Regions from separate parts of the Clostridium sp. CM027 genome, predicted to be linked through region 2. Evidence: predicted binding sites of a transcription regulator. Region 2 holds the regulator's gene; the other holds the start of a gene.
The links. Region 2 encodes NrdR, which represses ribonucleotide reductase genes. Its sites were predicted from a motif close to CACNANATNTNGTG; they were not measured.
Positions count from the first base shown of each region.

Region 1 (16,510 bases), 1.2 Mb from region 2:
AGAATCTTATTTTATGTAATGATGCTACGTACTCTGAGGGTTCAAAAACAGGTGACCCAACTGAAATTGCTTTACTAGTAGCTGGGGTAACTTACAATATATTTAAAGACCATTTAGAAAAAATCCATAAAAGAATCGCTGAGATTCCTTTTGAATCAGATAGAAAATTAATGACTACTGTAAATAAATATGATAATGAATATTATGTAATGACAAAAGGGGCTATTGATAATCTCTTAAAACTATGTACTAAAGCCTGTATTAAAGGCAATATAATAGAAATTACTCCAGTCATAAAAAAAGAAATATTAGATGTGTCTAATAAAATGTCTGATGATGCTTTAAGAGTTCTAGGCGCAGCTTATAAAATTCTTCCAACATCTCATGTGGATATTGATTCTTTAGAAAGTGATTTAATACTTATTGGCCTGGTAGGTATGATAGATCCACCTAGACTGGAAGTTAAGGATTCTATTTCTGTGTGCACGAATTCCGGAATAAAAACTGTAATGATAACCGGCGATCACCAAAACACAGCTTTTGCTATAGCGAAAGACCTTAATATTACTAAAGATCCCCTAGCAGTTATGTCTGGCTCTGAGCTTGATAAACTTTCAGATGAAGAACTAAATAGTAAAATTGATAATATAAGGGTATTCGCAAGAGTGTCTCCAGAGCATAAAGTAAAAATTATAAATGCTCTTAAATCCAAAGGAAATATTGTATCAATGACTGGTGATGGAGTAAATGACGCGCCATCCCTGAAAATGGCAGATATAGGTGTAGCCATGGGTATAACAGGTACTGATGTAGCTAAAGGTGCTGCTGATATGATATTAATAGACGATAACTTTTCAACTATCGTTTCCGCTATAAAGGAAGGAAGAAATATCTTCACGAATATCAAGAAAACTGTAGTATTTCTTATTTCCTGTAATGTTGGAGAAATTATTGCTTTATTTCTTGCAATACTTTTAGGTTGGGCATCGCCACTTAGACCTATCCATATATTATGGGTTAACTTAATTACAGATACGCTTCCAGCTTTAGCTTTAGGTGTAGATCCTGGCGACCCCGACGTAATGAAGTATAAACCACGCAACCAAAAAGATGGTTTATTTAAAGGTTCAACATTAAGTTTACTTCTTAACGGATTGTTAATAGGTTTAGTAACTTTAGCAGCCTTTATAATAGGTGCAAAATATTATAGTGGCATAACTAACTTATTCCCACTATTCCCTCAAAACATTTCACAAGATGCTTTAAAACATGCACAAACTATGGCATTTGTAGTACTTAGTGTTTCTCAGCTTGTTCATTCTTTAAATATGAGAAATAATAAAAAATCCATATTCCAAATAGGTTTATTTTCAAACAAATATTTAATTGCAGCTATAGTTTTAGGTATACTGCTACAAGATTTGATAATAACTATTCCACCTCTAGCAAATGCTTTTAGTGTTCATGCTTTAAGTTTAGCAGATTGGGGTATCGTTACTATTTTAGCCTTAATGCCATTACTTTTTAATGAAATTGTAAAGATATTTAAACGTAGTTCATCTAAAATATAAATAGTAAAAGGCCGATGAGTTAACTCATCAGCCTTTTACTATTATAAATATATCTAATTACTTTAATCTAGTACCTTCTTCATCTTGATGGATTAGCCCATTTTTCATAAGTCCTCCTAATGCCCTTTTAAATGCATTTTTGCTTGTTTTAAAAACTTTCTTTATATCATCTGGAGAACTTTTATCATTGTATGGCATAAAGCCATCACTTTTATCTAAGTATTCTATTATTTGTTCCTCAACTACATCTCTTTCTTCTAGTCTTGGTTTTCTTGCTGTTACGTCCATTTTGCCATCTTCATAATATTTTTTCACTCGTACACTTAATCTATCTCCTGGTATTACACTCATATAATTCTCATTTCTTAGAATAACCGCCCTATAAATATCATCAATAGCTATCATTACTGTACCATTAGTCTGGATTCCGTATACTGTTCCTTCCACTTCCTCATCAATATCATATGAATCTGTATCGTATAAATATTTATCAATAAAAGTAGTGGCCGCTATTCTTCCAGTCTTATCTAAATATATATAAAAAAGATATTTTTTGCCTGTTTCTAATTTGTAATTTTCCTCCTTAAAAGGAACTAATACGTCTCTTTCTAAACCAATTTCTACAAAACTTCCTATTGCAGTCATGTCAATTACTTTAAGGTAGGCTAAATCACCAACCTTTGCAAGAGGTTTTTTTAAAGTTGAAATTAACCTATCACTTGAGTCCCTATATACGAAGGCTTCAACTTCATCATCAATATTAAGTGCTCTACCTAAAGTGCTTTTCATTGGCAATAATATATCATCACTAGTGTTTTCAGTCTCTGCGCCCAAATAGTACCCAAATTCTGCTCGCCTAACTACTTTTAAATTATTAAATTCTCCTATTTTTATCATTTATTATCTCCTACCTTTTTTAAACTTTTGACCAATCTATATATTTGTTAAATTTATCAACATATTGTACTAAATATTTTCTATAAACATGTATTTATATTTCTGCTCATCTGTCACCTTTTCTATTCCATTTAATATTATCATTTTTCGCGCTCTATAACAATCTAAATTAAGGTATGGTCATTTATTTGTTTTGTATTATATTTCATTGAAAGCTCTACATAATGCTGAGCTGATTTTTTTAATCCTTCCTTTTCCTCTGTAGTTAGTTCGCGAATGACCTTTGCCGGCACTCCCATACAAAGAACCCCTGAGGGTATTTTCTTTCCTTGAGTAACTAAGCTACCAGCGCCGATTATAGTATACTCCCCTATTTCTGCTCCATTTAGTATAGTACTTCCCATTCCAATTAAAGCATAACTTGAAATTTTACAACCATGTATTATGGCATTATGTCCTATAGTTACATACTCTCCAATATTAACCGGAAATTCATCATCATTATGTACTGTACAATTGTCTTGAATATTTGTATAAGAACCTATAGACATGGAATTCATATCGCCTCTTAATACAGCTCCAAACCAAATACTACTGTACTCTCCTATAGACACATTTCCTATAACATCTGCACTGCAAGCAATATAAGAATGTTTATGTACATTAGGTATTTTTCCATCAAATTGATGTATCATAATTTCATCATCACCTCTTCCAAAATAATAAATACGTAAGTTTATTTCTACATATAATAAACTTTTAAGTCTATTATTTTACATAATAATAAACTTTTAGGTTTATTATTTTACATAATAATAAACTTTTAGATTTATTATTTTACATAATAATAAATATGTATTTATTATACTACTATATTATATAAATTTGCCGTTTATTCGTCATATTTTTGGTTAATATTTAATGTTGATTTTTATTTGATTCTATTATATAATACCATCTGTAGTTATAATTCTTTTTCTACTTACTACATATGGTGTTATACTAATATAACACATAATAATTAAACTAAATAATCAAGAAAATCTTTTAGTGTAGTAATATCAACCATACAGAAGTATGTTTTACATAATTTAGACTTAATCTTAATTATCATGCAACTAATAGGAGGTGAATATACTAGCTTTTTAAGCTAGTATTAATTATGGCGGAGATAAAAAATTTAATCAAACGATTTTATACAAAGGAATTAGAAAAAGATAAAACTATTACTGTTTTTGATTTGTTCAAATGGAAAAAGGTAAATGTTTTTTTAAAAGACCATAAAACAAATAAAGTGCTTTTAGATATGAAGGCTTTAGAATTTCCAGAGCATTACTCTCAAAATTCTTGCGATATTATTGCTTCAAAATATTTCAGAAAATCTGGTGTTAATAATAAGCAAGGTTATGAGGATAGTATGAAAATGGTAGCTCATAGACTTGTTAATTTTTGGTGTGAATCCTTGACTGATGAGACTATTATTAAATCTCAAGAGGAAAAAAGCATTATTTATGATGAATTAATATATGCATTTTTAAATCAAATGTTTGCACCAAATTCTCCTCAATGGTTTAATACGGGCCTTAACCTATCCTATGGTATAAAAGGCGAATCATTAGATAATTTTTATTACGATGAAAAAGAAAAAATGATAGTTAAAAGCGAAGATGCTTATACAAGGACTCAAGCTTCAGCTTGTTTCATTCTATCAATCCAAGATAAACTACTTGGCAATCATTCAATCTCTGAGCAGTATGTAACAGAGACTAAATTATTTAAAGGTGGCTCTGGCACCGGAACTAACTTCTCATCCATAAGAGGTATAGGTGAAAGCTTATCTAGTGGTGGAGTTTCATCAGGTCTTATGAGTTTTTTAAGAGGACTTGACAGAAATGCTGGAGCTATAAAATCTGGTGGAACTACAAGGCGTGCTGCTAAGATGCTATGCCTTGATATCAATCACCCTGAAATAATGGAGTTTATGACTTGGAAAGCTAAAGAAGAAGATAAAGTACGCGCTCTTACTAAAATGGGTTATGATGGTAGCTTTGAAGGAGAGGCTTATGAGACTGTATCTGGCCAAAATGGAAACAACTCCATAAGATTCTCAGATGAATTTATGATGAAAGTTGATACCTTATCGAAAAATCCTAATCAGACTATTACTCTTAAAGGGAGATGCGATTCCACAGTTGATGCAGACATAAGTGTTAAGACGCTATGGGATACCTTTAATACCGCTGCTTGGCAATGTGCTGATCCAGCGCCTCAATTTGATGACACCTTTAATGCATGGCATACTTGCCCCGGTGGAGAAGATGGAGTAGTTAATGCTAAACATAATAGAATTAATTCGACTAATCCTTGTGGAGAATATGCTTTTTTAGATGATACCTCTTGTAATTTAGCTTCTATTAATATTTATAAATTTTATGATGCTTTGACTAATAAATTTGATGTTGATGGATATGTCCATCTAATAGGACTTACTCAATTAGTCCTTGAATCCTCCATTCATTGGGGCCAGTTTCCAACTGAAGATATAGCAAGGAAAAGTTATTTATTTAGAACCACAGGTCTTGGGCTTTCAAATTTAGCTTCTTTATTTATGGTAATGGGCTATGCCTATGACTCAGAAGATGCTAGAAATATAGCTGCAGCGCTAAGTGGAATAATGACTGCACAGGCTTATTATGTATCATCCCTACTTTCAAAAGAACTAGCTCCTTTTGAAAAATATGAAATCAACAAAAAACATATGCAAATAGTTATAAGGAATCATGCAAGAGCTGCTGGAGCTCTAAATAGTAACTATGAACATTTGAATTATGATCCTATAAAAGTTAACCATGATATTTTAGGTAATGATTCCCTAAGCAATATAAGTGAAACCTTAAAAAACTGTTGGTCAAAAGTACTAAGCAGTGGTGAAAAATATGGGTTTAGAAATGCTCAAGTTACAGTTCTAGCTCCTACTGGCACTATTTCTTTTGCAATGGATTGTGGTGCAACCTCAGTTGAACCATATTTCAGCCATTTTATTTATAAAAAATTATCTGGTGGTGGATTTATGACCATCGTAAATCCTGTAATTAAAGACTCATTGGATAACCTTGGATATTCCGAAAGTGAAACAAATGATATTCTTGATTATATTCTAAGAAAAGAAAAGGTTGATGAAAACGGCTTTGAATATGAAAAAATCATTGATGGAAAAATTGAGGGTGCTCCACATTTAAAGGTAGAACATTTGCCTATATTCGATACAGCAAACAAATGCGGTAGCGGAAAAAGATATATTTCATTTATGGGACATGTTCTCATGATGGCGGCAATAACCCCAATGATATCAGGTTCTATATCAAAGACTGTAAATCTACCTAAAAATGCTACCATAGAAGACTTTAAAGAAGTGATATTAAATTCTTGGAAGCTAGGCGTGAAAGGTATCTCCTTATATAGAGATGGTTCAAAAGCAAGTCAACCTTTAAACACTACTTTATCTGTTGACAAAGAACTGTTACTTGAGGATTTATCATACGAGGCTCTTTTAAAGAAAGCAAAGTCATTACAAGAAACTTCAAACCACTCCACAAGAGAAAAGCCAATTGGAATACGTTATGGAACTACTCATCCTGCTCAAATTGATGATGTAAAAGTCTATACTACGATAAATAGGCGCTCAAACGGAGAAATTTCTGAAATATATATAACTACAGATAGGGAAGGTACTATAATTACTGGATTATTGAATTCTCTTTCAAAGGCAATTTCAGTAATGCTTCAGCATCATGTACCTGCGCAAGCCATTTCTAAAATGCTTCGCGGACAAAAATTTGAACCTTATGGTTTTGTACAAAAGCATCCTTATATTAAATCTGTTTCTTCTATATCTGATTTAATTAGTAAGATTATTGATATAGAACTAGGAGATTATAGTAGATGTCAAATCAAACCTGAAAATTACGACAACGCTAATATACCTAAAAATCCACTAATGCCTGGTGAGACTGAAATTTCAACTGGCCTAGCAGACGCTGAGAATGTCCTCGCCCCTACTAACATAAGCACAGACACTATCCAAGGGGAAAGATTATACTCTGAAACCTGCTCTCATTGCTCAAGTACTAGGCTTGTTAGAAACGGTACTTGTAAAGTTTGCCTTGAATGTGGAACTACTACTGGATGTAGTTAGCTTCAACAAACCAAAATCTCACAATTATTTTGTGACAGTTAAAAAGTATTAAATATTATATATATAGACACATTCAAAAGGAGTACAAATTCCCCATGGAAATTTGTACTCCTTTTTATTATTTTTTATTATTTTTATTCCTATTAGGTTTAGCCTTGGACCTAATTACTACATCGTCCTTCTTATCTTTTTTAGCATTAATATTTGCAGAACCTATGCTTGTTGAATTTTTTTTAAAAATATTCGAATTTTTTAAAAAACCTGATAAATCCGTAAACCATAAAATCATAATAGCAGATATTCCTGTCATTACATAGTAAGTTGCATGATTTATAATATTAGGCCATATGAGCACAGGAACCACATATATTGCAATAGCTAATAAAAGTACTATCCACTTGTTAATATTTAACTTATCTAGTACATAAGCTTTTAAAACATTATATATTACAAGAACAATAATTGCAAATGCAACAACGCTAAGTATTTGTATTAAGATATTCATATTTTATCCCTCCCTTTTTTATAGATAATGTTAACACTATCTTTCTATAAATAAATGTATACTATACATTATCAAACATATTTTAATATATATCAATAGCTTATGCATTAATTTATCTATTTATATTTGTATTTAAAAAAAGTTTATACCAAAATATCTGTGAGCAGTATTTAATAAGAACTGTACTTAATTATTTAACATATTATTAATAATCCACTATTAAATACATGGGGAAATTAAATATTTTTTTTTTAATATAGTAATAATTTTTTAAAAATTGTAAACAATAATACTAAGACTTATGAAAGAGGAGATGTTTACAATGAAAGCATTAGATGGTACTGCACTAGTATTAGTTATCATAGGCGCTATAAATTGGGGACTAATTGGATTTTTCAAATTTGACCTAGTATCAAGCTTATTTGGCACTGGAACAGCATTTACGAGAATTATTTTCGCTCTAGTAGGTTTATGCGGTCTATACTCTTTATCTTTCTTAGGAAGAGACAGAGCTAGCGACAGCGATAGAACTGAGGTTAAATAATTTTCAAATAAATATTTCTATACAATATAAAAGAAGCTGAAGTTTCAAATTCAGCTTCTTTTATATTACTTCAGCTTTAGGGCATTTAAATAAATAACAAGTAACCATATAAATCTATTTTTCCTAACGTTCCTTATTTAAATTATTTTGGATTATATTTTGTACTACCTCTGAAATTTTTACTTTTTCTTCCTTTGACATACCCTCAATATATATAGGTTTATCTATTATAAGCTTAGCATTTGTCTTTTTAATTTTCCCATTATTACCTTCCATCGCTTTATAAGTATCATAAAATGTTATAGGAACAATAGGTACCCCAGCCTTTATTGCTAGCCTCATACTACCTTTTTTAAACTCACCTAAGCTGTTACTTCTACTTCTCGTACCCTCTGGAAAAATAATCATAGAATATCCATTCTTTAAATTTTGAACACCTTCCGAAATTGCCTTCAAAGCTTCTCTTGGATTTTCCCTATCCATAAATACACAATGTATTTGCCTCATCCAATAGCTCATTATTGGTATTTTTTTCATTTCTTTTTTAGCAACTGCACCAGTAAGTCTATTCATATTAGATAATATTACTGGTGTATCAAAATTACTTTGGTGATTTCCCACAAAAACACAAGGCTCATTTGGTATATTTTCTTTTCCTACGACTGTTAAATTTAATCCTGCAACCCTAAGCACAAAATTAGACCACTTCGTAGCTACTTTGAATATATACACATCTGCCTCTTCTCTAGTTTTATGTTTTTTTATGCTATTAAATTTTATCTTCTCAAAGCTTTTACCGATCAAATTGATAATAAAACACAAATAAAAATATATAGTTCTCATATCACTGTTCCTTTCATTTTACGATTGAATTACAACTATAATTATACTAGTTTATAAGACTTATTTCAAATTTGTCCTTGGATATTGATATTTTTTTATATAATTGGATAAAATCATTTATATGCTTCAAATATTTCATAGGAGATTAATCATATGCCAAAGAAAACCTGGTTAAAATATATTTTACTTTGTACCGTCTTAGTTTTTATATCTGTCTGTGTAACTATATGTCATAAATCTACTATAAAAACTAACTTAAATTTAGAAAATAATATGGTTACTCATTTTATTGATGTAGGACAAGGTGATTGTATACTTGTTCAAGTAAATAATAAAAACTTACTAATTGACAGTGGCACCGTTGATTCAACTCAAAAGTTAATTAGATATCTAAAAAAAAATAATGTTAAAAAACTTGACTATGTAGTTGCAACTCATCCCCACGAAGACCACATAGGCGGTATGGCTAAAATAATTAAAACCTTCGATATAGATGAATTCTATGCCCCTAAAGTCATATCTTCCTCGCAGTCATTTGTTGATATGATCAATTCTCTAAGAAATAAAAATCTTAAAATAAAAGTATCCGCCCCTAATATATCTTTAGATTTAGGCCCTAATACAACATGCGTTATGCTATCACCTAATAAAACAAGTTATGAAAATACTAATAATTACTCCTGTACAATAAAGGTATCTTATAAAAATTCAACTTATTTATTTACAGGTGATATAGAGTCCCTAGCTGAGCAGGAACTACTAGACAATGGTTACAATTTAAAATCTCAGGTGCTTAAAGTAGCTCATCATGGCAGTAAGTCATCAACCTCACAAGAATTTCTAAATAAAGTTTCTCCAAAAATTGCTGTAATAAGTTGTGGAACTTACAACACTTATGGTCATCCAAATAAAGGAACCTTAGCTAAATTGAAAAAGATAAATTCTATTGTCTATAGAACTGATTTAGATAAAAATATTATACTTATAAGCGATGGCACGAACATAAATAAAAAAAACTAGTTACCTAGTTTTTTTATTTAAATCAAGAAAACATTAATTTAAATCTTCTTCGAATCTATGTAGCGAATCATGTAATGATCTAATTGCCATAATATTATTATTTATAATGAAATAGTACCAATTTTAATTAATAATAGCAAAACTACACCAACAATTATTCTATAAATAGCGAAAACCTTCATAGGTTTTTTCTTTAAATAAGAAACAAATTTTTCAACCACAATTAATGCAACTAAAAAGGCTGTTACAAATCCAATAACCAAAGTTATAATTTCTCCACTACTAAAATTCATTCCGCTTTTAAATAAAGTTAATGCTGTAGCTCCAACCATAGTTGGTATCGCTAAAAAGAAAGAAAACTCAGTTGCAGCAACTGTAGAAACGCCACAAATCCAACCTCCCATTATCGTCGATGCTGATCTTGACATACCTGGCCATAGTGCTAAGCATTGAAAAAAACCTATTTTAAATGATTGCTTAATACTTATTTTCTCTATACTTTCCGTTGTATACTTTTGCCTAAATCTACCTTCTATAATAATCATTAGAACTCCGCCAACTATTAACCCCACGGCTACAGTTCCTGAATTAAAAAGATATTTATCTATTTTATCATTTAGAACAAACCCAAAGACTGCAGCTGGTATAAATGCAACTATAATATTAGTCCAAAACTTAATACCTGAGGGTTTCCCTTGAAAAAATTCCACAACTGACTTCCATATTTTATTCCAATATAAAACTATAATTGCAAGAATAGCTCCTAATTGAATGACTACCTCAAATTGATTTGCAAATGCCCCTTTAAAATTTATAATATCTCCTACAATGATCATATGTCCAGTAGAGGAAATAGGAACAAATTCTGTTACCCCTTCTACTATAGCTATTATTATAGCTTTTAACACCAATATAACGTTTAAATTCATCTAATGTCTGCTCCCTTCTAAGCATAATTTATTATATTCTATTTGTATGTAGATATGTTTATTTTTCTATTAATAAATTGCATGATTTTTATTGAGTTCTCAAATTTATTATCATTATTATCTATAAGTTTATTTAGTCCATACTTTGTTTTAAATTTTGATAAGTTCTCATTTCGAGAATTCAATTAATAAAAATGAATAACTTAAATCCGTTCCAGCTTTAAGATTCTAAATAACTATACCTATTGTTATAATAGCAGAAATTAAAACCCTATAAAAAATACCATTCTTTCATTATTCCTCCTTATTCAAAATACCTATAGATACTCATATATTTAATGAGTATATCATATTTACACAAAAAATCACATAAAAACCCGTCGGATTATAATGCTTCTAGCCGTCGGGTTTTTATATTATTTATATATAGGTCCAGCTTTTTTTATGTTTTCTGCAACTCCTTTAAATTTGCTAAAGTTCTCAGCAAATTTGAATGCTAATTCTTTAGCTTTTAAAACATAATTTTCTTTATCTCCCCATGTATTTTGTGGATTCAACATTTTTGTTGGAACATTTGGCACCGCCACCGGTATATCTACTTTAAATATTGGATGTTCTTTATACTCAACATCCTTAAGCTTACCTTCAAGAGCAGCTTTTACCATAGCTTTCGTATATGATAGTTTCATTCTTGAACCTACCCCATATTCTCCGCCAATCCAACCTGTATTTACCAAAAACACCTCAGTGTCATATTTGTCTATTCTCTCACCTAAAAGCTTTGCATAAACTGAAGGGTTCATTAGCATAAAAGCTTCTCCAAAGCAAGATGAAAAAGTCGCTTTCGGTTCTGTAATCCCACGCTCTGTACCCGCAAGCTTACTTGTATATCCCGAAATAAAATGATACATTGCAGCTTCTTTTGAAAGTTTTGAAATTGGTGGAAGAACTCCAAAAGCATCTGCTGTTAAAAATATTATAGTGCTTGGTTGTCCACCAATTCCACTTAGTTCTGCATTTTCGATATATTCTATAGGATATGCGCCTCTGGTATTCTCTGTTAAGCTATCATCATCATAGTTAGGCATATTATTATCATCAAGCACGACATTTTCAAGCAATGCACCAAATTTTAATGCTGAGTAAATTTCACTTTCATTATTTTTATCTAATTTTATAGTTTTGGCATAGCATCCACCTTCAAAGTTAAATACTCCTTTATCACACCAACCATGTTCATCATCTCCGATAAGCTTTCTTTCTGGATCTGCCGACAATGTGGTTTTTCCTGTACCTGAAAGGCCAAAGAATACTGCTGTGTCTCCATTTTTACCTATATTGGAAGAACAGTGCATTGGGAATACGCCTTTTCCAGGTAATAAAAAATTCATTATTGAAAAAATTGATTTTTTAATTTCTCCTGCATACTGTGTTCCACCAATTAAAACAATTTTCTTATCAAAATTTATTATAATAAAAGCTTCAGAATTTACTCCATCTTCTGCTCCTTTTGCTTTAAATCCCGGAGCCGCAATTACCGTGAATTCAGCCTTATGATACTCAAGCATTGTTTTATCTGGTCTTCTAAATAATTGATTAGAAAGCAATGCCTCTGATGCAAATTCATTTACTACTCTAATAGGTAGTCTATATTCTTCCATAGCACCAACATAACCATCAAACACAAATATATCTTTATCACTTAAATATTTACACACTTGACTATACAAATTTTCAAAAATCCCCTCTTCAATTGGTAAATTTATATCGCCCCAATTTATTAATTCTTCAACACTTTCTTGTGAAACTATAAATCTATCCTTAGGCGATCTGCCTGTATATTTTCCTGTGTTTACAACCAATGCACCTGATTCTGATAAAGTGCCTTCTTCTCTTTGCAGCGCAAAACTTACTAGATCGGATACAGGTAAATTCCTGTATATTTTTTTTGATGTTCTTATATTTAAATAATTCAAGTTTTTTAAACAAACCACAATGTTACCCCCAATTACATAATATCATTATTTCCATATCTAATAATTTTAAAAATAATTAGTATATTTAACCTGCCTATAAAATTAGTTACTATAATAATATAGTACAACATTCCAACAAAAATGCAAGATAAAAATTGAAAAAAATTCCTTCGATGCTTTTTATGCATAAATTCCTTCATTATAGTAATTTATTATTGTTATAAATAACTAAATCTTATTAATATAAAAAAATGTTTTCGGCTTCTGTTACTAACAGTATTTGTTACAGTATGGAACCCCCACTTAAAGAGGTTTGAAACTTTCCTTCTGAAATGTCGTTAAATCTAACGTTTTGTGTGTTATAGTTATATTCTAATAAATGCATAACTAAAAATCCAAATTATTTAATTTTGAGTTACATTAATATGTTAGAGATTTATGCAAATATGTTATAATTATATATTGGCTTAAATATATAATTATTTATTTAACAATGGTGGGGTTGAGGCATTTTCTTAAAAGGATCACCTATAAGAATAATTAACAGAAAAAATGAAATAAGCTATTCATCTTTACTACTGACTTTTTTATGAATTATACAAATGACTATTGCCCAACGCCTCTAAATGGCGATGCTAAGCTAAATTTACTAAGTAGATTAAGTAACCTCTCCAAAGATTCAGGTTAAAATAAGTGATGAGTTTTTCTATATAAATGTCAATAATAATAATAATAATAACTAAGTGCATAAGTACAATTAAAGGATGTGTTCAACATTAAAATTCAGTCGTTACTCAGTATATTAGTTTCAAAGTCCATTATGAAATTATCAAAATTTTTATTTCAAGGTGGCACAAATTTCCCCGGCAAAATTGCCTTAAAGCTTGATAAAAATATTTTAAAAACAATTACTAATAATTATGAGGTTATACTCATAACCGGTACAAATGGAAAAACCACAACAACAAGCATGATTTACAGCATCGTAAAAGATAGCAATAAGCAAGTAATTACTAACAATACTGGAGCAAATATGTATACAGGAATAGTTGCGTGTTTTATTTCAAATTATTCTTTTAAAAAGTCTTGCGAGAAAAAAATAGCTGTTATAGAAGTAGATGAAGCCAATGTAAAGTTTGTAACTGAATATATATCTCCGCGTATAATTACTGTTACCAATTTATTCAGAGATCAACTGGACAGATATGGTGAGGTGTATACTACGCTCAAGAAGATACTAGAAGGTGTAGAAAAAGTTCCCACAGCGACACTTCTTCTTAATGGGGACGAATCTTTATTCGGAAACTTAAACCTCAAAAATGATATTGTATACTATGGTTTCGGTACTAAAGTTAATGATAACAACATTGTAGATATCAATGCTGATGCTAAATTTTGCACAATCTGCAAATCTCCTTATGAATATAATTTTATTACCTACAACCATCTAGGGGACTTCTATTGCAGCGGTTGTGGATATAAACGTCCAAAGCTTACATACTCTGTGGATAAAATTGTTGATTTAAACACCAGTGGTTCCACTGTTCATATTAATAATAAAGAGTATTACATAAACCAACCAGGTACTTATAATATTTATAATGCCCTATGTGCATATTCCGTAGCTAAGTTACTTGGCCTTGAAGATACCTCTATAGAGCACTCTCTTAAAACAGTAGCTAGTAGCTTTGGCAGACAAGAAACCCTTAATATTGAAGGCAAAGAGGTTAAAATAATATTAGTTAAAAATCCAGCTGGCTATGATGAAGCAGTAAACACTATTAATCTTGATAAACGGAAAATAAATTTATCGCTTCTGCTAAATGACAATTATGCTGATGGAAAAGATGTTTCATGGATTTGGGATGTTAATTTTGAACGTCTAACTAGCCTTAATATTAACAAAATTATGATATCAGGAATACGTTTGTATGATATGGCCATAAGACTTAAAGTAGCAGGTTTTACCTCAGAATCCTTCCTCTTATGCAAAGACGAAGAGTCCTTACTACATCAAATCAAAGCTTGCGATGGTGAAATAGTTTATATACTAGCTACCTATACTGCCATGATAAATTTAAGAAAATCTTTACACGCTAAAGGATACATAGATAAAATTTGGTAATATAAAAAATTTAAATTAGAAGGTGAATATTATGGAAATTAACATTTGTCATTTATATCCTGATTTATTGAATGTTTATGGGGATGTAGGAAATATTTTAATATTGAAACATAGAGCTGAACTGCGTGGCATTAAAGTAACCATTGTTAATATATCTATGGGCGATATTTTCAAAGTAGAGGATTATGATATTGTATTTTTTGGTGGAGGACAAGATTATGAGCAGGCCATAGTTTCCCCTGATTTAATAGAATTCAAAAAATCTGCTATAGAAGAATATATACAAAGTGGAAAAGTGTTTTTAGCCATTTGTGGTGGATATCAATTGCTTGGTAAATATTATACTACTCCTGAGGGCGTGCAGCTTGAGGGTCTTGGTATTTTAGATATTTACACTGAAGGCGGAGATAAACGTTTCATAGGCAACACAGTTATTCATAATGAAGCTTTTGATGAAACCTACGTAGGCTTTGAAAATCATTCTGGAAGAACCTACATTAACAACTTAAAGCCACTTGGCACAGTTGAAGTTGGCTATGGCAACAACGGAGAAGACGGTTATGAGGGCTGCGTTTACAAAAATACATTCTGTACTTATTTCCATGGCTCCCTTTTATCTAAAAATCCTGAGCTCGCAGACAGAATACTTACACTAGCATTAACTAATAAATATAATGAAGTAGCCTTAACTTCTTTAGATGATAGTTTAGAAATTAAAGCTAAACAATTTATAATAAATAGAGAAACTTCTAAATAAAATAAAAAAAGATGTAGGACTTGGATAATTCCAAACCTACATCTTTTTTTCTAATTGGACCGCTAAACTGAAATACTTTATAGAATCAGCTACATTACCAAGTTTATGATACATACTTCCCATTTCTAAGTAACGCGAATATATATTTTGCTTCGCACCGAATTTCAATAATGAATCTAAAGACAAGTTCATATACATCTCTGCATTAGATGCCTTTCCTTGTCTGTCAAGAATAATAGCTTTATAATAATAGCTTTTTTCAATTAATTTAATATCATCTAAATTAATTGCATAGTTTAACACTTCATCCGAAATAGACTGTGCGAACTCTATTACGTCATTTTTAATAAGCTCTTTAACGATATCTAGCATAAAGCTAACTAGTCCTCTCTTATCGCCCCTAGGATATACGCTTAAACCCTTATTGATATATTCAACTGCTCTATCTTTCATATTACAGTCGAACATTGTGGATCCATAATTAAAAATAGCTATTGCCTTACTAGAATTTTCATCTTTATACAGCTTATACGACTTTTTTTCATATTCTTGGAACTTACCATTGTTCACTCTTATAGATAGCATAGCCAACATATGATATATCTCGGCCGCTTTAAATTCTGTATCCACGTGCTTAAGTAAATCTAATAATCTTATTCCCACATGATAAGCGCGTTCAAAATTTCCAAGCATAATGTTACAGGCAGCCTCACTATAAGTTACCGTTATTATTTTTTTATAATTAGGCGTCTTGCTCGCTTTTAACCCTTTTCTCACATTACAATAATAGCTCGAGGCTTGAAGATAATCTTCTTTTATATATAAGCGTCTTGCCATGTCTATATAGTAAGTTAATTGATTATCCTCTATTGATGTTTTTAGGTGTAAATCATAATATTTTGAAGTAATTAATTGAGTCTTCTCAAAGTCTTTTTTATCTAAGTAAAAATTAAACAACATATGTATTAGTTCAATTGCTAAATCATAGTAATTATATTTTTCAGCAAACTTCAAATTATAAGATACTTTAGCTTCAAATGCATCATCATTGATATCATTTGTATCATTTACATGAATGACATTCATGTCATTCTGTTTCAACTCCTTAATGTTTTCCTCAATTTGATCAAACACATTTTCATTTAAAT
Region 1 covers NZ_CP077725.1:1,833,874-1,850,383, forward strand. The annotation lists gene KTC92_RS08750 (cation-translocating P-type ATPase) at 1-1,571, shown strand, start outside; gene KTC92_RS08755 (S1 RNA-binding domain-containing protein) at 1,629-2,468, opposite strand; gene KTC92_RS08760 (gamma carbonic anhydrase family protein) at 2,633-3,163, opposite strand; gene KTC92_RS08765 (vitamin B12-dependent ribonucleotide reductase) at 3,631-6,663, shown strand; gene KTC92_RS08770 (hypothetical protein) at 6,782-7,168, opposite strand; gene KTC92_RS08775 (DUF378 domain-containing protein) at 7,491-7,712, shown strand; gene KTC92_RS08780 (1-acyl-sn-glycerol-3-phosphate acyltransferase) at 7,836-8,555, opposite strand; gene KTC92_RS08785 (ComEC/Rec2 family competence protein) at 8,709-9,575, shown strand; gene KTC92_RS08790 (undecaprenyl-diphosphate phosphatase) at 9,677-10,504, opposite strand; gene pckA (phosphoenolpyruvate carboxykinase (ATP)) at 10,921-12,498, opposite strand; gene KTC92_RS08800 (Mur ligase family protein) at 13,247-14,605, shown strand; gene KTC92_RS08805 (type 1 glutamine amidotransferase) at 14,637-15,362, shown strand; gene KTC92_RS08810 (helix-turn-helix domain-containing protein) at 15,399-16,510, opposite strand, start outside.
Region 1: a site for NrdR is predicted at 3,452-3,465, ahead of KTC92_RS08765 (vitamin B12-dependent ribonucleotide reductase). Genes of this name have one in related genera too.

Region 2 (16,510 bases):
TACTACTGCAACTTGAATATATTCTTCATCTTCTGTGTTTGAATAAACACTTTCAAAATGGGCTACTACTTCATCTAGCATATCTCCAAGTCCAAGGGCTTGAGTTGCAGAAATAGCTATAGGAGTCCCTATACCTAAATTATAGAATTCAAAGGCATTAGCTTCTAGTTCAAGATGGTCTATTTTATTTACTACGAGTACTACTGCTTTTTTGCTTTGTCTAAGCATCTGTGCAACTTCAGTATCCGCACCTGTAAGTCCTTGTTTACCATCTACAATAAATATTATAACATCTGCTGTTTCTATCGCTATTTGTGCCTGTCTTCTCATTTGAGCTAAAATAATATCTTGACTTTCAATTTCTATACCACCTGTATCAATTAATGTGAAATTGTGTCTAAGCCAATCTGCATCTGCATATACTCGGTCTCTTGTTACACCTGGTTTATCATCCACTATTGAAATTCTTTTACCTGCCAACTTATTAAATAATGTAGATTTCCCTACATTGGGTCTTCCTACTATTGCTACGATTGGTTTTGCCATTATTCTTCCTCCCGACTATTTTGGTTTATTATATGGATTAAATCTTCTCCTGAATAATCACATATTAAAATTTTTGTATTTAAGCTTTTTTCTAAATCACTTATCGTAATATTATCCAAGAGTATTTGTTCCTCATAGTTTCCTAGTTCATATCCTTTTTTTAGCATATTGCTAGGAATTATTAAATAATCTCCTAGCTTTTCATCCCTTAGCTGCTTAATTATGTCATTTCCTGTTAAAAGACCCGCTACTGTAATAGTTTCTCCAAAAAAAACATTATTTATTTTTTTAACATCAGTTTTTATTTTATTATTACATGCAGTAATTTTCTCAGCTACCTTTAATATTTCTGTATAAGCTGAATGCCCTGTTACAAATGTAAAGCTTCCCTTATTATTCGGCTTTAGGTTTGCTATATCTTTATCAATAACACTTCTAAGTAGTCTAATCATACCAATGCCATCTTCTAATTGATCATACCCATCATAAAACTCTTCTTGTGGTACATCACTATGTGCTACAACATAGAATTCATCAGACAATCGTATAAAAGGTGAGCCTACTTCTCTAATATATTTTTCTTGTAATTGCTTTACACTTTCTATTTCCTTTGCTGCAGTATTTTTATCATACAATGTTAAATTAAATAAGCCTTTTCTATACTTTGTTATACCAACTGGAACAACTGCTAAGTTTTCTATGCTAGGATAAAGTTTATATAAATCCTCAATGGTTTTTATAAGCTCTTCTCCATTATTAATACCTGGACAAGAAACTACTTGACAATTAATTTTAATACCCGCTTCAGCCAGCCTTTTTAACCTATCATACACATTTCCAGCAAATTTATTGTTTAACATTATCTTTCTAAGCTCTGGATCAGTAGTGTGAACTGATACATTAATAGGGCTTATTTTGTATCGAATAATTCTATCTATGTCCTCTTCCTTCATATTAGTTAAAGTTACAAAATTACCTTGAAAAAACGATAACCTTGAATCATCATCTTTAAAATACAAAGTTTCTCTCATTCCTTCTGGCAATTGGTCAATAAAACAAAATATACATTTATTATGACAGTTCATTGGTTTATCCAAAATAGCATCAACAAATTGGATTCCTAAATCTTCATCATATTCCTTTTCAAATTCAATTTCCCAAATCTCACCATCTATCTTTTCAATTTCAATTTCAAGAAGTTCATCTGTAATTAAAAACTTGTAGTCTATAATGTCTACTACGTCATTGCCATTTATACTTATTAATCTATCTCCTACTTCTAACTCAATTTCTTCTGCGATACTTCCTGGAAGTATCTTAGCTATTTGGTTTTTCATTTTTACCTCCTGCTCAACCATACCTTTCATCTAAAAGGTTTTATGAGGAATTAGAAATATTATATTAAGATTAAATCACACCTTTAAATTTATAATAAGAAATTAGTTAAGTAATAAATTATAGTATTCCATTAAGTTATATTACATTAATTAAATACCTAAGTCAACGCTATTAGTCGTTAAAAGAAGAAAAAAAGCAAATTACGCTCATTTTGCGGTTTTTTAACTATCTTATACTAATGGATTTAAACCTGCTATGCAATTTACTACAGAATAAAAATACCTCCTAAGAAGGAGGTATTAAAATGCTTCTATGCAATATTTTCTAATAATTTTCTTACCATCTTCACTTTTAAAATACTGAAAAAGATCCTTTAAACTGTCTTCTTTCTCTTTAGAATAATACATTTTTATTGGAATCCTTAGAAAGTAAAGTTCATTTTGTAAATTTGATTTAGTAATTTCAATACCATTTAATTTTAAAAATTTACTTTCTTTATTATACCACTGTCCAGGTATAAATCCTATAGAATTTTTATTCTGAGCAACAAAATTCTTCATCTCTTCTACACTTGATACATATTGAGTGCTATTACCCATTTGTTCTTTTACAGGAGTATCCATTATCCTTATGTTAAATCCCTGCTGGGCTGTATTTAACATATTTTTATATGCTACAGGTACTATTGTTTTTGATTCACCATTTAATTTTCCCCAGTTTACTATATTTCCAGTATATATTTTTTTTAATTCCTGAGTTCCCACACCATCCACTTTATTGCTAGCGTTAACAATAATCCCTATTCCATCACAAGCTAGCATGTCAGCTTCAATCTCCTTCTTATCTGGCTGAACATATCCAATTAAAACATCCCCTTCAGAATTATCTAATTTATTAAAAGCACTTTCTTTCTCAGCAGATTCCACAGTAACTGCATGCTCATTATTTAAATTATAATCACGTGCTAAATCATTTACCAAAGGAAAAACTGTGTCTTCACAAATTATTTTAATGCTTTTGGACTTTTTTTCTTTGAATTCTGCACCTTTTTTACACCCTGTACTTAGCATTATCATACTAACGCAAAAAAATATAAAAAAATTTTTTAGTTTTTTTTTCTTCATAATCACAACTCCACTACAATATTTTAAATTTGTATTTATTGTAGTTTTTGTATTTTATCTAAAAACTATTCGTTTAAATTAATTTTTTCACCAGTAACTAGATAAATTGTCCATTCACATATGTTTGTTGTATGGTCAGCAATTCTTTCTAGCCACTTACAAATGAATATAAATTGAGTAGCTTGATTTACTGTATTTTGATCTTTAATCATTAATTGTAGTAGTTCTCTAAATACTTCCTTATATATAGTATCTACCTCATCATCCCTTTTGCAAACTGCATAAGCCTTTTTAACATCTCCTGCCACATAGGCATCCAAGGCATCTCTTATCATAAGCACTACTATTTCAGCCATTTTAGGTATACTTACTAGTTGCTTTACATACTTTTCATCTTTTAATCTTAATGTGATTTTAGCAACATCAACGGCATAATCAGCCATTCTCTCAAGGTCCGTTACTATTTTTGTCATAGTGAAAATATTTCTTAAATCTATTGCTAAAGGCTGCTGCATAGCGATTAATTTTATTGCTTTATCTTCTATTTCTCGCTCCATTTCATCAACTATGTCATCATTCTTCATTATTTTTTTAGCTTTTTCGGTGTTTTGAGTAACTAAGGCATCGATGCAGTCATAAATTTGTTTTTCTACTATGCTTCCCATTCTAATTAAATCATTATGAAGCTCTTGAAGATTCGCTTCAAATACTTTTCTTGCCATTAAATCACCTTCCTTATTATATTTTAGCCAAATCTTCCTGTAATATAATCCTCTGTTCTTTTATCTCGAGGTTTGTAAAAAATCTCCTCTGTTTTTCCATTCTCAATGATTTCTCCATTTAAGAAAAATGCTGTATAATCAGAAATCCTACCTGCTTGCTGCATATTATGCGTAACAATTATAACTGTATACTTTTTTTTGAGAACATCCATTAATTCTTCAACCTTTAAAGTTGAAATAGGGTCTAATGCTGAAGTTGGTTCATCCATCAGTAAAACCTCAGGTTCTACTGCCAAAGTTCTAGCTATGCATAAACGTTGCTGTTGTCCACCAGATAATCCTAGCGCACTCTTTTTAAGCCTATCTTTTACTTCATTCCAAAGTGCAGCTCCCTTTAAACTATTCTCTACAACTTCATCAAGTTGTTTCTTATTAGTTAGACCATGAATTCTGGGTCCATAAGCCACATTATCGTATATTGACATAGGGAAAGGATTAGGCTTTTGGAATACCATTCCTATTTTCTTTCTTAAATCTATAACATCATAATCTGGATTGTATATATTTTTATTTTCGTATAATACTTCTCCATCTATTTTAACAGAATCTATTAAATCATTCATTCTGTTTATAGTACGTAAAAATGTCGATTTACCACAACCTGATGGTCCTATAAGTGCAGTAACAGAATTTTTTTCTATATTAATGTTTACATTTTTCAGTGCTTGAACGTTGCCATAATATAGATTTAGATTCTTTGCTATAACAATTCCCATATTATACCCTCCTTATTTACTTCCTGTATGAGATTCATACAATTTTTTCCCAATTACCCTTGCAGATACATTAAATATAAGCACTGCAATTATTAAAACTGCTGAAGCTCCATTTGCTATCTTAGTAGCATCAGGTACCATCCCTTCAGAATTCAACTTCCATATATATACAGATAAGGTTTCAGCGGGCCTTAATAAACTATAAGCTGAAGCTTTACTAGTTAAACTTAAATTAGTAAAATTCAAAGTTGGTGCACTCATACCTGCAGTATATAGTAATGCCGCTGCTTCTCCAAATATTCTTCCCGCTGCCAGTATAACACCCGTTAGAATTTGAGGCATTGCAGATGGCAATATAACATTTTTAATAGTCTGCCATCTAGTTGCACCTAATCCTAAGCTTGCTTCTTTAACACCAGACGAAGCGGCTTTAATAGCATTTTCACTAACTCTAGTAAGTCCAGGTAAATTTATTATAGTTATAGCTAATGCTCCAGCAATAAGAGAATATCCCCATCCTGTCATATTAACAAACACTAAAAGTCCAAATAGACCAACTACTATAGACGGTAGAGATGCCATAGTCTCAATACTCAATCTAATAATATTTAATAGCTTGCCTTCTTTTGCGTACTCAGCTAAATATATTCCAGCCCCTACACCTAGTGGCACTGTGATTATAAGTGTTACTACAAGCAGATGTAACGAATTATATAATTGACGTCCAATCCCTCCACCGGCTTCACCAATTTGGGGTTCTCCAAATATAAATTTTAAATTTAATGATTGCCTTCCATTATATAGTATATATCCTATGAGGCTTACGAGTAAAAGAATTACTAAAGCAGAAATTATATATAAAACTATGGTTGCTATTTTATCTTTAACTTTAGAACTCATTATACCTCACCTCTTCTTCCAAGTTTTCTAATTATAAGTATAAATACAAAGGATATTATTAGTAATAATAATGCCATTGACCATAACGCATCATTCCAAGCTGTACCATAGATTGTATTTGCCATATCCATAGTAAGTATGCTTGTTAATGTAGATGTGGTTCCGAGTAACCCCTTAGGGAATGCTACTGAGTTTCCTATAACCATTTGCACTGCTAATGCTTCTCCAAATGCTCTTGAAACTCCGAGTACTATACCTGTTAATATTCCACTTTTAGATGCAGGAATAATCACCTTAATTATAGTTTGCCATCTAGTTGCTCCAAGTCCATAAGATGCCTCTATATAATCTTTGGGTATGGTTTTTATAGCATCAGACGCAATACTTGTGATTGTTGGCAAAATCATTACGCTTATAACTAATACTCCTGCGAGTAAACTAAAACCAATTCCTCCGAACCAAAGCTTAATAATAGGCACTAAAACACTTACACCTATCCAACCATAAACAACTGAAGGTATTCCCACAAATAACTCTATGGCAGGTTGAAGAACTTTTGTGCCAAGTTTTGGTGATACTACATTCATAAACACTGCTAAAGCTACCCCTATCGGTGCACTTACTAGCACTGCAAGGAAAGACACTGCTGAAGACCCAAGAATAAATATCAAAGTTCCAAATTGAGGAGATAAAGATTCTCCCCCCACCTCTGGATTCCACTCTCCAGAGAATATAAAATGAAATATTGAGTATCCGTGCTTTATAAAGGTATTTAATCCTTTAGTCGTTAGGAAAAATATGATTGAAAAAGTAAGAATAACTATAACAGCACCACAAAATGTTGCAAATCCACGTCCTAAATATTCATTCTTTAGTTTTAAAAATATTTTTTTCATAGCATTTTTTTTCATATCATTGTACCTCAAAAAAATTATTTTAACGATATTCCAGAAGGAAAGTCCCCCTACCTTCTATAATTGTGGACTTACTACCCTAACAAAAATGAAACTTCGGCGAGGTTATAAATCTCCTTCTGAAGTCGTTAATATTGTAGAACCGAAAGTGATAATTTAATGCAAAATAAGACCGGTTTTACCCAGCCTTTAGAGAATATTAATCTCTTTTAGCCTTCATATCTGCCATTGGAATATACCCTAATTTTGTTATCCCTGCCTTCATTTCATCACTTACCATATAATCCAAGTATGCTTTTGTTATTCCTGTAGGTTCACCTTTGGTATACATATGTTCATATGCCCAAATTTTATATTTATCTGTGCTTATGTTCTCTGCATTTGCAGAAACACCATTAATTTTCAGTACGGTTAAACCCTCTTTATTAGCCTCATCAGCGAAGTATGATAATGCTAAGTAACTTATTGCCCCATCTGTTTGTTTAACTGCTTGTTTAACAGCTCCGCTCGAATCTTGAGTTAAACCAGCGACTTCTTCCTTTTTATCCAGACCAAATTCTTTAAATGTTACTCTAGTTCCTGAAGATTTTGGTCTATTTATAACAGTGATTTTCATGTCAGCTCCGCCAACTTCTTTCCAGTTTTTTATCTTACCTGTAAATATATCTATTAATTGAGCCTTTGTTAAAGATTCAACTTTAGATTTTTGATTTGTTACTGCTGCAATTCCTATAACACATACCTTATTGTCTTTTAATTTAGTTGCGTCAATTCCTTCTTTATCTTTTGCATAAATATCTGAATTTCCTATTTCTACACTACCTTCTAATACTAATTTAAGTCCAGTACCACTACCGCCACCTTGAACATTTACAGTTGCTCCTGGGTTTTTATCTAAAAAACTCTTAGCACCTAATTCAGCTAAAGGCTGAAGTGATGTTGATCCTGCTGCTGTTATTGTACCTGATAACTCATTTTTTTTAGTCTCAGTTTTAGGTGCAGTTTTACTTGAACAACCCGTGGAAATTCCTGCTGTCATTGCAACTGCTAGTGCAGCGACCATTAATTTTAAGTTTTTTCTTTTCATTGATAATTCCCCCGTTCATTTATTTAGATTGTTTTATTAGCTACTCATTACACTTATAATATTATACCCCGAAAGTTAACTTTGTATTAAGGCAAAGTTAACTAAAGTTTAGCTAATGTTAATTAAACTTTACAATGATAAAAATAAAGCTATCACGTTAATAACGCGATAGCTTTATTTTTATTTAGCGTACGGAATTTCAACTATAAATTTACTGCCTGATCCTAGCTGACTTTCCACATATATTTTTCCATTTAATTTAAGTACTATATGCTTAACAATAGCAAGTCCTAATCCAGTGCCACCTTTTGATCTTAAACGAGCCTTATCCACTCTGTAAAATCTCTCAAATATACGTGGAATTTGTTCTTTGTCTATTCCAACCCCAGTGTCCTTAACCCATAGCATGCATCTATCATCCTTGCTCTCCATTCCAATGCAAACACTATCTCCAGTTTCTGAGTAGTTTATTGCATTATCTACTAAGTTAATTAACATTTGTTTAAACCTATCAGCGTCACCTATCACTTCTTTTACATTTCGCTGATCAACCTTTAACTTGATTCCTTTTAATTCTGCTATGTTTTTCATTAAGTTGTAGACATTTTCTACAATTTTATTAATATTAATTTTTTCATTTTTAACTTCCTTTTGTTGTTCTATATGTGAAAGTGTTAAAATATCTGTACTTAATCTAGTTAATCTTTCAGCTTCTTCATTGATTATATTTAAAAATTTTTCCTTTGTGTCAGCATCATCAACATATTTTAGAGTTTCTGCAAACCCTTTAATAGAGGTTAAAGGCGTTTTAAGCTCATGAGAAACATTAGCAACAAATTGTGTTCTCATATTTTCCAATTTTTTCACTTCTGTAATATCTTGAACAACTGCCACAGTGCCTATATGTTCGCTTCTGTTAATTATATCTGTAGTTTTTATTCTAAGTTCTCTTTCTTGTGGCCAAACTATCTTTATTTCCTTATAATCATTATCACTTTGGTGGAAGATATTTTCTAATTCAAAATCCCTTATATTATCCAGAAGATTCTGCCCTATAATATCTTTAGTGATTCCAAATGTTTTTTTAGCATATGGATTAATCATTATCACTTTATTTTTTCTATCTACAGCAATGACTCCACTATCCATACTTTGCAAAATAGCCTCAAGCCTGTTTTGCTTATCGGTAACTTCATTCAATGTAGACTCTAGTTTATCCGCCATCTCATTAAAATTCTTAGCTAGTTGTCCTATTTCACCATCTGATAATACTCTAGCTCTTCTATGAAATTCGCCCTTACTAATTCTTGAAGTAATAAAAATCAAGTCGGTAATTGGTTTTACTATAATATATGATAGTTTTAGAGAAAACCAAATTGACATTATTGCTGAAAAAATTATGGCTAAGATGTAAAGCTTAAAATATTTACTGCCTAATCCATTTACAATTTCAAGAGGCATAGAACTTCTAATAATAAACCCATCACCAAAAGTGGTTGCAAAATACATCATATTCCGATCAGTAGATTTACTATATCTCACTGTAAATCCACTGCCGCTTTTTCTTGCGTCTTTTATTTCTTGCCTATCATTATGATCATCCATAGTTTCCCCGCTTATATTTGAATCATAAATAACTTTACCATTTTTATCAACATAGGTAACTCTTAGCTGCGAACTTTCTAAGTTCTCCATAAAAAATTTCTGAGGGTCTCTTAAATTATTACTTTGCAATAATCTAATAATCATATTGTTATTAATTTGAAGCTTCCCTTTTAGATTTTGCTGATATTCATAATTAAAAATAGACGTGAATAATGCAGTTACTACCACAAATATAAAAATCACAGTGCTTAACAAATATATAAGTAATTTTTTTTTCATAATTACTCTCCAAAATTAAATCTATATCCTATGCCCCTAATAGTCTGGATATACATTGGATTTTTATCATCTTCTTCAATTTTTTGCCTTAAATGTCTTATGTGAACGTCAACAGTTCTTGTTTCTCCTAAGTATTCATAACCCCATATTTTATCTAATAAAAAGTCTCTAGTCATAACTCTTCCTTTATTCTTTATCAAAATTTCCAATAGTTCGAATTCCTTTAATGTCAAATCAATTTTGATTTCACCTTTAATAACCTCGTGCTTACCAAAATCAATAGTCAAATTTCCAACACTAAAAGACTTTTCAGCTACTTGCATATTGGTTCTTCTAAGCATGGCTTTGATTCTTGCTACTAGCTCCCTTACTGAGAATGGCTTTGTAATATAATCGTCTGCCCCTAACTCTAGCCCTATTATTTTATCTATTTCTTCTGCTTTTGCTGTTATCATTATTATTGACATATTTGACATAGATGAATCTTTTCTAATTTCCTTACAAACATCTAGGCCATCCATTCCAGGTAACATTAAATCTAGTAACATCAATTGCGGCAATTGTTCTTTAGCAAGTTTTATAGCATCTATACCATTATTAGCACACATAACTTTATAACCATTCTTCTCCAAATTAAATTTAATTAACTCTTGTATATGTTCCTCATCATCAACCACTAATATTTTTTCTTCAGCCATGTTAATCCCTCCATATTTCAGCGTTAGTTTATTGTTTTAAATAAACAATAATACATTTTCTTTTGTTTATTATTACTAGCCTTAATATTACTCTAAATATCCTCACTAGTAAACTGTTCTATTACTTACCTGATAGTTTCATATCATCAGCCTCTAATATATTTAGCTGCTACGTCATAATTTTCTCGTAGTTTTTCAAAAAAAAATTATAAAAAAAATGCCTAAGGGCATTTTCATTCCTTAGACATTAATTTCCTTATCTCTTCCATGAATGTATTAATATCTTTGAATTGCCTATAAACTGAAGCAAACCTCACATAAGATACCTCATCTACATTTTTTAATATGCTCATAATGATTTCTCCTATATAATCTGATTTCACTTCTGTAAGCATTTCATTGTTTAACTGTTTTTCTACTTCATCACAAATAGCTTCTATTTGTTTTCTTGACACCGGCCTCTTTTGGCATGCCTTCATAAGGCCATTTAATATTTTCGTTCTGTCAAAATATTCTCTATTAGAATCCTTCTTTATTACTAAAATAGGTACATCTTCCACTTTTTCATATGTAGTATATCTCTTAAAACAACTTAGGCACTCTCTTCTTCTTCTAGTTGCAATATTCTCATCTGTTGATCTAGAATCAACTACTTTACTTTCTTCACAGCTGCAATATGGACATTTCAATGGCCTTCACGTCCTTTTCATAGTATAGTTAGCAAATATACTAACATTATACACTTTTTCCTATTCGTTTTCTATATTTACATCACTACCATCTACAAGAATAACATCTACCCCAATTTTCTTTACTTTTTCCCAAGGTATCTCAACACTATTATTTTTATTGAACCAAGATGACTTTTGGGTTGGCATTAGGATTGAAATAATTCTATAGTCTTCACAATCAACTTTTAAATCTTTGATATATCCCATTTTTGAGCCTGAACTTATATCTATAATTTCCATCTGTCTTAAATTATTTATTGCAAACATTAAACTTTCCATTTTGTTCACCCCCAATAAGTTTTCATAAACCCTTTTTTTAAACCAGCTAGTCACTACTCTAGTCTATTTTTAGAGGCCTAGCACTTTATATTATTTATATTCATAAGTTATTAAAAATATTATTTATAATTAGAACATTTCTTTATTTGTTTCATTTTGCTTAATATTTAATCTTCAAATAATAACTTTTAAAATCGGTTTCTAAAATAAAATTATAAAAAGGGTCCTACTTGCGGCTCCTATACCATTTTATTTATTTCTTTTTGTAATCTTTTTATTATTCTTTTTTCAAGCCTTGAGATATAAGATTGTGATATTCCAAGTATATCAGCCACTTCTTTTTGTGTTTTTTCTATGGTTCCATTTAAGCCAAATCTTAATTGAACAATTTCTTTTTCTCTTGAATTTAAACGTTGCATAGCAAGCCAAAGCAATTGTTTATCTACATCTTCTTCAATAATATTATAAACCACATCGTTGTCCGTTCCAATAATGTCTGAGAGCAGCAATTCATTACCGTCCCAATCAACATTTAGAGGCTCATAAAGAGAAATTTCTGTTTTAATTTTACTATTTCGCCTAAGATACATTAAAATTTCATTCTCTATACATCTTGAAGCATATGTAGCTAGCTTAATGTTCTTTTCAGGATCAAAAGTATTAACTGCTTTTATAAGCCCTATGGTTCCTACAGAAATTAAATCTTCAACATTTAAGCCTGTATTCTCAAACTTCCTTGCTATATATACTACCAGTCTTAAATTTCTTTCAATTAAGGTAGCTCTCACCTGCTTATCACCTGTATCTAATTTAACTACTAACTCATACTCTTCATCCTTAGTTAAAGGAGGTGGCAATGCATCGTTCCCTCCTATATAAAACAAATTGTTTGAAAATATTTTGAATTTAGCAAATAACTTGTTTAACATCACTTTAAAATTGAACATAATTTCCTCCCCATCTATATTATTAGCACATAGCGATCATTTCCTATTAAATCATCTAACTGAGTATCCCTCTAGACATAAGAGCGTTATAGTCATTATCTTTGCTTAATTTATACTCACAAAATGCTATAATTACATCTCTTGTTTCAACATTCTTTTTATCAATATGAATATTAATATACTGTGGTTTAAACCCTATAAGCCTTCCATTAGTGCCATTCACTACATTATAAGGAATAAAGTAAGTGTTGTTTCTTTCTAACAAAATTTCGCTTAAAATATCCCGTTCAACAATTAATACTGGTAAGTTGGTAGCAGGTTCACGAAGCTCATTTCCAGTATCTAAAAATGCCTTAATAGTTTTTTTATAGCTTTTATTTATTATATCAACAGTGTATATAAGTGTTGATATTTTTTTTCTATCTCCAATAAAAATCATGATCCTGTATATCAATATATAAATTATCATTACTGAAAGCATTAATTTTTCGTAAGGAAAATTTATTATGATTATATCAAATGACATATTTTTACTATTGTTCATTTGTATAAATAAACACATTCCAGCTAAAAGTATTGAATATAATATAAATATTAAAGAAGCCTTAATATTGAATAAAATGTTTTTTTCTCTAAAAACAATTAAAATCATCGCGACTGGTACTAATATTTTAAAAGGCAAATATGTCAAGTATCTAAGCTTTGGATAGACTACTGTTAATACATATAAGCTGCCTATAAAACTTGAAAGACACATCCATATAAGATTTACTCTTTTTCTTAATGTTTGAACTGTAATATGCAATATGAATAGATTAACTATAAAATTCACTAATATAAGGACATCTATATATACTATCACTTGCTCTTCCTCCTTTAAAATTATTATATAACTTATGCAATCAAAATTTTGTCATTTTTTACAATATTTTTTTATTTTTATTCTTCTATAAATCACCATTTTTTCCCATATTGTGTTAGGAAATACAAAGTAAAAAAAAGGACCATTCCTTATTAATTCACCACGTTAACTAGCCCCTCTAAAACGACTTAAGTTAACTTAGTGAATTTGCATAGAGATTATGTCCTATTAGCAATTAAAATTGCCCTAAACGCAAATAAAGTGCCAAAAGGCACTTTACTATTTATTACTTGCTTTGTCTTCTTAAAAAAGCTGGAATTTCTAAATCAGAATCTCCATACTCTTTAGTATATGCAACTTCTTCAATAGGATTAACTGGTTCTTTTACTTTAGGCTTTGGGACAGTTTTATTTTGCACAACTTTGTCACTTTCAAAACCAGTTGCAATAACTGTTATTCTTATTTCATCTTTTAGGTCTTCATCTATAACTGCACCAAATATAATATTAGCGTCTGGGTCAGCTGCACCTTGTACAATTTCCGCAGCCTCATTTATTTCAAGTAAACCTAAGTCCATTCCACCAGTAATATTTAAAAGTACACCTGTAGCACCGACTATAGAAGTTTCTAGTAACGGGCTTGAAATAGCTTGTTTTGCTGCCTCTTGAGATCTATTATCACCAGAGGCTCTACCAACACCCATATGTGCAAGACCTTTAGCAAGCATAATTGTTCTCACATCTGCAAAATCTAAATTTACAAGACCGGGTATAGTAATCAAATCAGATATACCTTGTATACCTTGTCTTAAAACATCATCTGCCATTTTGAAAGAGTCCATCAATGTAGTTTTTTTATCTACCATTGTTAATAATCTTTCATTTGGAATTGTTACTAAAGTATCAACTACTTCTTTAAGCGTTTTTATTCCGATTTCAGCATTAATCATTCTTTTTCTGCCTTCAAAAGGGAATGGTTTTGTTACAACTCCTACAGTAAGTATTCCCATGGATTTAGCGATTTCTGCAACTACAGGTGCAGCTCCAGTACCTGTACCGCCTCCCATACCTGCAGTAATAAATACCATATCCGCTCCTTTTATTGCTTGAGAAATTTCTTCTTTACTTTCTTCTGCCGCTTTCATACCTATTTCTGGATTAGCGCCTGCTCCTAGCCCCTTAGTTAACTTATCACCAATTTGAATTTTTTGAACTGCATGAGAAAGAATTAAAGCTTGTTTATCGGTATTTATCGCTATAAACTCCACGTTTTTGAGTCCCTCTATAATCATTCTGTTTATAGCATTGTTTCCTCCGCCTCCACACCCAATTACTTTAATTTGAGCAAATTCTTGAACATCAACATCAAAATCTAGCACAACACTACCTCCTCTTTAGAAAAAATCTGCAAAAAAACCTTTTATTTTTGATGCAAATCCATTTTCTACTTTTATATTTTTGTTTTTTGACCATTTGTTATCATATGAATGTTCATCTGATTCTTCCAATGAACTATTACTAGTTTTAATATTATTAACAGCTTGAAGCACTATACCTACTGCTGTAACATATATAGGGCTAGCTGCTCCTACATACTCTGGTGAACCGATTCTCACTGACTTATCGAGTATAACTTTACTGAGTTCATTAGTGCCTCTTAATAAAGCTATACCTCCACCAACTATTACTACTCCAGAAGTTTCATTATAAAATCCACTATTTACTAGGTTTCTTTTAATCAAATGTAATAACTCATCTACTCTAGCATAAATTATATCAACTAATAAATTATTATCAATTTCCATTAAATTATCATAAGAATCTTTGACTCTAATTTTCTCAACGTTTTCTCCATTTTCTTTAATTAAGCTTCCATATTTAAGCTTTAATCTTTCACCTTCGCTAAAAGGAACTTTAAGACAAACCGAGATATCGTTGGTTATGTTATCTCCACCTAATTGAATAATAGAAGTATGTTTTAATTTTCCACTCTTGTAAATAGAAATATCAATAGTTTGTGCTCCAACATCAACTAGTGCTATTCCCATGTCCTTTTCTTCTTTTCGTAATACAGCCTCTGATATAGCTGATGGTTGAAGTACTATCCCATTAACTTTAATTCCAGCTCGCTTCACACTTTTTAATAAATTACTAACTACTGTGGATTGTGCCATGACTACTTGTCCTTCAACTTCTAGCCTTATACCACTCATTCCTCTAGGGTCTTTGATATTATCATATCCATCAACAATATATTGTTCGGGCTCAACACCTACTATTTCTTTATCGGGCGGAACTGAGATGAGTTTAGCTGCCTCAATTACCCTGTCCACGTCGCTCTGCTTTATTTCTCTGTCTTCAGAAGATATCGCAATCATACCTGTATTTCTTACTAGTTCACAAATTCCTCCAGGTAAAGATATATACCCTTCATTGATTTGTGTATCTGTCATACGCTCTAATTGTGTAATACATTTTTTTATAGCTTCCGCTGTACTATCAATATCTATTACAACTGATTTATTTAAACCACTACATACAACTGATGTAATGCCTATAATCTGAAGTTTTCCATTACTACTGATTTTACCAACTGATCCACATATTTTTGATGATCCTAAATCAATCCCTACTATTTGTTCATTCATTAAGTTTATCCCCCCTCATAAGAGAAACCTTAAGTGTATATATTCAACAAAAAGATAAATTTTCCTCTTAATTTAAATGATTTTTTTAAATATTTATTATAAATTTAAATATAATCAAAATTAATTTCATTTTATTGTATATTTGCAGATATATATAACCTTAATTTCAAATTAGTAAATACATTATATTATGATGTTAAAAAGCTAACTTGTCCTTCTAGACTAATTATAATAGCAAAATATAGAAAAAGCAATATCATATGGTTAAGTAAATCAACCAAATAGTATATAAATTGGTTAATTTTACATTAAATTAAAAATAAAGCTGAAAGCTATAATTTATCTATGCTTTTAGCTTGTTTTTTAATTATTTACTAAAGCGATAGCATTCTTACAATCATTTCATTGTCAACTGAGTAATTAATTGCTTCCTCTTTAGATATAACACCTTTTTTATATAACTCTGCAATTGACATATCCATAGTTTTCATACCATATTTCCCGCCAGTTTGAACACAAGATTGTAATTGATGTGTCTTGCCTTCGCGGATAAGATTTTGAATTGCTGGAGTTGATATCATTACCTCAAGCGCTGCTACTCTCCCTCTTCCACTTATCTTAGGTATTAATTGTTGAGAAACTATTCCCTGCATTACCGCTGATAATTGAACTTTAATTTGTTGCTGCTGATATGGAGGAAATACATCAACTATTCTATCTACTGTTTTTGCTGCACCTATAGTATGTAAAGTAGAGAAAACCAAATGTCCAGTTTCAGCTGCAGTAATAGCAATAGAAATCGTTTCAAGATCTCGCATTTCACCTACTAATATAACATCTGGATCCTCTCTAAGAATAGCCCTTAATGCATTTTTATAATTTTTACTGTCTTTTCCGATTTCTCTTTGATTAATAATGGATTTGTTATGTTTGTGTAAATATTCAATAGGGTCCTCGAGTGTTATAATATTACATGCTCTAGTAGAATTAATTTCATTAACCATAGCAGCGAGAGTTGTACTTTTACCACTACCTGTAGGCCCTGTCACTAAAAC
Region 2 covers NZ_CP077725.1:595,557-612,066, reverse strand. The annotation lists gene der (ribosome biogenesis GTPase Der) at 1-546, opposite strand, end outside; gene KTC92_RS02995 (DUF512 domain-containing protein) at 546-1,883, opposite strand; gene KTC92_RS02990 (substrate-binding domain-containing protein) at 2,184-3,008, opposite strand; gene phoU (phosphate signaling complex protein PhoU) at 3,074-3,730, opposite strand; gene pstB (phosphate ABC transporter ATP-binding protein PstB) at 3,754-4,506, opposite strand; gene pstA (phosphate ABC transporter permease PstA) at 4,519-5,406, opposite strand; gene pstC (phosphate ABC transporter permease subunit PstC) at 5,406-6,317, opposite strand; gene KTC92_RS02965 (phosphate ABC transporter substrate-binding protein) at 6,520-7,407, opposite strand; gene pnpS (two-component system histidine kinase PnpS) at 7,588-9,291, opposite strand; gene KTC92_RS02955 (response regulator) at 9,294-9,989, opposite strand; gene nrdR (transcriptional regulator NrdR) at 10,223-10,678, opposite strand; gene KTC92_RS02945 (YlmC/YmxH family sporulation protein) at 10,739-10,999, opposite strand; gene sigE (RNA polymerase sporulation sigma factor SigE) at 11,239-11,946, opposite strand; gene spoIIGA (sigma-E processing peptidase SpoIIGA) at 12,002-12,808, opposite strand; gene ftsZ (cell division protein FtsZ) at 13,095-14,186, opposite strand; gene ftsA (cell division protein FtsA) at 14,202-15,455, opposite strand; gene KTC92_RS02920 (type IV pilus twitching motility protein PilT) at 15,830-16,510, opposite strand, start outside.